2 regions of the Streptomyces sp. NPDC104096 genome follow, and region 2 is predicted to be linked to the other one. Evidence: riboswitches for the same ligand, from Rfam matches in the RefSeq annotation. Region 2 holds a riboswitch; the other holds the start of a gene.
What was found. A riboswitch is a leader RNA that binds a small molecule or an ion and turns the genes downstream of it on or off. The one in region 2 is predicted to bind cyclic di-AMP.

Region 1 (3,185 bases), on a different contig from region 2:
CGATGCTAGGGAGCGCCGTGCGCGTCGCGAGCGGGGCACGCGCGCGGGCACCCGTAAATACCCGCGGCCGCAGGCACCGCCCGTCCGCCCGGCGCCTGCGTGGAGGTGCCGGGCGGACGGGCGGTGCCGGGGCCGGGCGTCAGGCCGGGCGGACCACGCTGTGGATCCCGGACTCGCCGTCGTAGTAGATCGACTCCTCGCGGACGTACGCGCCGGGCTTGGGGGCGTGGATCATCATGCCGTCGCCGATGTAGATGCCGACGTGGCTGACGTCGTCGTAGAAGAAGACCAGGTCACCCGGCCGGGCGTCGGCGAGGGAGACGGTGGTGCCGGCGTTCACCTGGTCGTAGGTGGTGCGCGGCAGGGTGACCCCGGCGGCTTTCCAGGCGGCCTGGGTGAGGCCGGAGCAGTCGTAGGAGCCGGGCCCGGTCGCGCCCCAGACGTACGGCTTGCCGATCTGCGCGCGGGCGAACGCGAGCGCCTTCTCGGCCTTGGTGCCGACGGCGGAGTCCGCGGACGAGGAGGAGGACGAGGACGAGGAGGAGGACGAGGACGAGGAGCCGGACGAGGAGGACGAGTCCGAACTCGATGCCGCGCTCTCCTTCGCCGCTGCCGCCTCCGCCTGCTGCTTCGCGAGCTCCGCCGCCTTGACCGCGGCCTCCTGCTTCTGCTTCTCGATCGCGGCCAGCCGGGCCTTCTCCTCGGCCGTCAGCCGGGACAGCAGCACCCGCGCGGCGGCGAGCTTCTTCTGGACGGTCGCCTTGGCGGTCTGGAGATCGTTCTGCGCGTCGGTGAGCGTGTCGAGGCTCTCGGTGGCCTTGCGGCGCTCCTTCATCGTCGCGGCCTGCTCGGTGACGTAGTCGTCGACCGCGCCCTTCTGCCGCGAGGTCAGCCGGCCCATGAGCTGGGCCTGGTCGAAGTAGTCCTGGGGCGAGTCCGCGAGCAGGAAGGTCGCGGTGTCCGGCGCGGTGGCACCGGTGCGGTACTGGGCCGCGGCGAAGGAACCGAGTTCCTCGCGTGCCTCGTTGAGCTTCTGGGTGCGCCGGGCGACGTTGTCGAGCAGGGTGTCGACGTGCTTGCGCTGCTTGGTGGTCTTCTCTTTGGCCGCGTTGTAGTTCTCGGTCGCCGACTCGGCCTGGCGGTACAGGTCGTCGACTTTCTTCTCGACCTCTTCGAGGCTCGGCCGGCTGTCGTCGGCCGAGGGGACCGCGTGGGCCGTCTGGGAGAACAGGGCGACGGAGGTGAGGGCCGCCGTGGCCAGGGCGGGGGTCCGTATGCCTGCTGCGCGTGTGCCGGTGGGACGCGACTTGCGGTGCGACGCCAAGGGAGGCGACTCCTTCCACACTCCGCCTACCGGGTTAGCTGTCGGGTTCGGGCGGATGATCGGAAGGTTTGCCCTACGGCCGGTCCCCGATGGGGGACGGGGGCCGATTCACCCCAGGTCTCGGTCGGGTCCCCGGCTCCGGTCGCCGTGCGGGCGTACTGGACTCGGCGGAGGCCACGCGGCCCGGCGACGTTCGCCGGTGGGGGTCGTGCGGCCCGCCCGGCACGCTAGCCAACTCCTGTGGCCCTTGTGAAGGTTGATGGGCGATATGCCCGATACATTTTCGTGACCTGGGACTCGGCTGTGCCGGGGTGCGGTCGATCCGGCACGGATGCTCACGCTTGATGGTGCTCGGACATCTTTTCCCGCTTTGCCGTACCGCGGCACCCGGGCCACCGAGGGTGGCGAGGGCCCCTTCCGACCCGGCTGCGGAGTGTGACGTTCCCCTCCCGGCCCTACGGTCGAGGCCGCCCGGCCACGGGGATGTTCCCGGGACGGCGGCGGGGATGTTCCCGGGACGGCGGCGGGTTGTCGGTGCGGCGCCCTAGACTCGGAGAGCGATGAGCAGCCTCTTTGACGACAGCTTCCTGGCGGATCTCCAGGCCCCCCGGGCCCATGGGGAGGAGCCCCCGCCTCCGCCCGAGGACGAGCACGTGCCGGAGCCGGTTCCGGACGATCTGTTCGGCGGGAAGTTCGACCTGCCTCCGGACCGGGACGACTACTACCGCGACGGCGCCCCGCGTCCGGCGGTCGATCCGGCCGCCCTCCTGGAGGGGCTGAACGACAACCAGCGCGCCGCCGTCGTCCACTCCGGCTCGCCGCTGCTCATCGTGGCCGGCGCAGGCTCCGGCAAGACCCGGGTGCTCACCCACCGCATCGCCCACCTGCTCGGCGAGCGGGGCGTGCACCCGGGCCAGATCCTCGCGATCACCTTCACCAACAAGGCCGCGGGCGAGATGAAGGAGCGCGTCGAGCAGCTCGTCGGCCCGCGCGCCCACGCGATGTGGGTGATGACCTTCCACAGCGCGTGTGTGCGCATCCTGCGCCGCGAGAGCAAGCGCCTCGGCTTCACGTCGTCCTTCTCGATCTACGACGCCGCCGACTCCAAGCGTCTGATGGCCCTGGTCTGCCGCGACCTGGACCTCGACCCCAAGCGCTTCCCGCCGAAGTCCTTCAGCGCCAAGATCTCCAACCTGAAGAACGAGCTGATCGACGAGGAGGACTTCGCGGCCCGGGCCGGCGACGGCTTCGAGAAGACCCTCGCCCAGGCCTACGCGATGTACCAGTCGCGGCTGCGCGAGGCCAACGCGCTCGACTTCGACGACCTGATCATGACGACGGTCAACCTGCTGCGCGCCTTCCCGGACGTCGCCGAGCACTACCGCCGCCGCTTCCGGCACGTGCTCGTCGACGAGTACCAGGACACCAACCACGCCCAGTACGCCCTGGTCCGCGAGCTCGTCGGCACCTCGGAACACCCCGTGGACGCGCCGTCCGGCGAGTTCGACCTCCAGCCCGCCGAGCTGTGCGTCGTGGGTGACGCCGACCAGTCGATCTACGCCTTCCGCGGTGCCACCATCCGCAACATCCTCCAGTTCGAGGAGGACTACCCGGACGCGACGACGATCCTGCTGGAGCAGAACTACCGCTCCACGCAGACCATCCTCTCCGCGGCCAACGCGGTCATCGAGCGCAACGAGTCCCGCCGTCCCAAGAACCTGTGGACCAACGCCGGCGCGGGCGCGAGCATCACCGGATACGTCGCCGACACGGAGCACGACGAGGCGCAGTTCGTCGCCGACGAGATAGACCGCCTCACCGACGCGGGCCAGGCCAAGGCCGGCGATGTCGCGGTGTTCTA
Region 2 (3,185 bases):
CCGACGTTCGCGGGGGCGCCGGGGTAGGGAGGGCTCGCGGGAGCACTCGGGTAGCCGGCGGCCGCCGGGGTGCTCGGGTAGACGGCTCCCATGTTCGGGACGGCGCTGAACTGACCGGTGTCGGCGGGAGGGTTGGTGAACCCGACGTCGACGGGAAGGCTGAACTGGCCGGTGTTGACCGGGGTGTTCGGGTAGACAGCTCCCATGTTCGGGACGGCGCTGAACTGCCCGGTGTCGGCGGGAGGGTTGGTGAGGCCGACGTCGACGGGAAGGCTGAACTGGCCCGTGTCGACCGGGGTGTTCGGGTAGGCGGCGACGCTCGGGATGGCGCTGAACTGCCCGGTGTCGGCCGGAGGGTTCGTGACGGCGCCATCGAGGGGAAGGCTGAACTGCCCGGTGTCGATGGGGGTGTTCGGGTATCCCGCGACACTGGGAACGGTGCCGTACTGCCCGGTGGCGCCGGGAGCCCCCGGGTACTCGCCGCTCCCGGCGAGAGGGTCGGGGCCGGGTGACGGCTGGGTGAGCCACCCGGTGCCCTGGCCGAACAGCGGATCCTGCTCGGGGACCGGCCAGCGCGGCGCGGCGGTCGGCGCGCTCTCCGGGGCCGGCGGAGTGCTGCGCAGGGCGACCTGCCGGGTCAGCAGTCTGCGGGCCTGGGTGAGCTTCTCCTGGTTCCGCCCCTTGACCGACCGCCGCGCGGTCTGCCGTGCCGCGGTGTCGGCCACGGGCGTGGCCGCGGGCGCAGGTGCGGGCGCGGCCGCGAGCGGTCCCGCCGGGAGCGCGGAGGGGATGGAAGGGGCAGAGGGTGCGGAGGCGGCGGGCAGAGCCGGGAAGGCGTCCCGTCGGCCCTCCGGCGCGGTCGCGGCCGGGAGGGCGGCGACGGGTCCGGCGGTGAGCTCCGGGACGCGCCGGGCGGGAGCCTCCAGTTCGGGGCGGGGGGCCGGAATGGCGGCCGGGAGCTCCGGCGCGGGCGACGCCGCGGGGCGGGCCGCGGCCGGCGGCGCGGGCATCCTGTCGGCGGGCAGCACCGCCGCGACGGTCGGGCCTATCTTGGCGCGCGCTCCGTCGAACCACTTCCGGGCGACGTCGTCGAGGGCGGGGTCGGACGGCTTGCGCTGAGCGGGACGCACCGGTCGGGTGGGCCTGCGGTTGCCGGCTGACATCGCGCGGGTGGCGTTGTAGGTCCCCGAGTCGGTCTCCGCGCGGTCGTAGAGGGTGTTGACCCGCTGCCGGATCTCCTCGCCGCTGACCGCGTCCGACATACCGGGGAGGCCGAGACCTTCGGGGCGCTTGTCGCGTCCTGGCGCCATCGGCGACGTACTCCTTCCGTGCTCCGCCTACCGAGTTAGCTGTCGGGTTCGGGCGGAGGTTCCGGAAGGCGTGCCCTACGGCCCTTGCCCCGCAGGGCGGTTGGGCCGATTCACCCCAGAGGATCGGTTGGGTCCCCGGCTCCGGCGGCCGCAGTGGTGCACCGGACTCGGCGGAGGCAGCGCGGCCCGGCGGGATTCGCCGGAGGAACCGAGCGGCCTGGCGCCAACTTAGCTAATTTGTGCGGCTCGTGTGAAGGTTGAAGTGCGGTATGTCCGATACGTAATTGTGACCTTCATTTCCTTCTGCCGTTCCCCGGGTCGCGGGTGAACGGGATGCGGAGGGGGTGGCTGCCGCGTCCCGCGTTCCGTCGGCTCGACCGGCGCACGTGGATCAGTCATCGTCTCGATCGCCGTGGCGCGTGAATCAATCGTCGCAACGATCGATTCGATCGTCGAATCTTGAATTTGCTTACGATTCGGTCATATTCTCTGTGCATTCATCCGCCGTCGCTCTACGAGGTAGTCATGGACCGCACCCGCCTTCAGCACCTCCTGGCCCGCGAGAGCGCCGAGGCCGACCGCCGCAACCCCCGCTCGAAGGCCGCCTACGCGCGGTCCGAGCACCTCTTCGGCCGGGTGCCGATGACCTGGATGAACAAGACCGCCGGTGCCTTCCCGCGTTATCTGGACACCGCGCGCGGCGCCAGGGTGACCGACATCGACGGACACGAGTACATCGACTTCTGCCTCGGCGACACCGGCGCGATGGCCGGCCACTCGCCGGCGGTGGTGGCCGAAGCCGTCCGGCACCGGTTCGCCGAACTGGGCGGGGCGACCGCGATGCTGCCCACCGAGGACGCCGAATGGGTCGGCGCGGAGCTGACCCGCCGTTTCGGGCTGACCCGGTGGAGCTTCTCGCTGACGGCGACGGACGCCAACCGCTGGGCCATCCGGCTCGCCCGCGCCGTCACCGGCCGCTCCAAGATCCTCGTGAACGGCTACAGCTACCACGGCAGCGTCGACGAGTCGCTCATCGTCGTCGGCCCCGACGGTCTGGGCGCCCCCCGCCCCGGAAACGTCGGAGCGCCCTGCGACGTCACGCTGACCAGCCGGGTCGCCGAGTTCAACGACCTGGAGCGGCTGGAGCGCGAACTCGCCCACGGCGACGTCGCCGCCGTCCTGATGGAGCCCGCGCTGACCAACATCGGCATCGTGCTGCCCGAACCCGGCTACCTGGCCGGGGTCCGCGCGCTGACGCGGCAGTACGGCACCCTCCTCGTCAACGACGAGACGCACACCTTCTCCGCCGGTCCGGGCGGCTGCACCGCGGCCTGGGACCTGGAGCCGGACGTCCTGACCATCGGCAAGGCGATCGGCGGCGGCATTCCCGCCGGCGCCTACGGTCTCTCCGCCGACCTGGCCGACCGGCTGCTGTCCCGCGCCGATCTCGACCTGGTGGACATGGGCGGCGTCGGCGGCACCCTCGCGGGCAACGCGCTCTCCGTCGCCGCGATGCGCGCCACCCTGGAACACGTCCTGACCGACGACGCCTTCGCCCACATGTCGAAGCTGTCCGAGCGCTTCGAGGCGGGGGTGCGCGCGGGTATCGCCGCCCACGACCTGCCGTGGTCGGTCAGCCGCCTCGGGGCGCGCACCGAGTACCGCTTCGCCGACCCCGCCCCGCGCACCGGCGCCGAGTCCGCGGCGGCCGGCGACCCGGAGCTGGAGGACTTCCTCCACCTCTATCTCGCCAACCGCGGCATCCTGCTGACCCCGTTCCACAACATGGCGCTCATGTGCCCCGACACCACGGAACAGGACGTGGACACCCACACCGGGCTGTTCGCCGCCGCCCTCGCCGAACTCGTCGGCTGA

Region 1: it holds a riboswitch for cyclic di-AMP, as region 2 does, so the genes downstream of both, ACZ60B_RS01575 (C40 family peptidase) here and ACZ60B_RS14220 (C40 family peptidase) in region 2, are expected to answer to the same signal.

Annotation. Positions count from the first base shown of each region.
Region 1 is NZ_JBVJMD010000001.1:319,068-322,252, forward strand. It holds gene ACZ60B_RS01575 (C40 family peptidase) at 140-1,324, opposite strand; cyclic di-AMP (ydaO/yuaA leader) riboswitch at 1,333-1,504, opposite strand; gene pcrA (DNA helicase PcrA) at 1,885-3,185, shown strand, end outside.
Region 2 is NZ_JBVJMD010000010.1:170,672-173,856, forward strand. It holds gene ACZ60B_RS14220 (C40 family peptidase) at 1-1,310, opposite strand, end outside; cyclic di-AMP (ydaO/yuaA leader) riboswitch at 1,319-1,493, opposite strand; gene ACZ60B_RS14225 (transaminase) at 1,836-3,185, shown strand.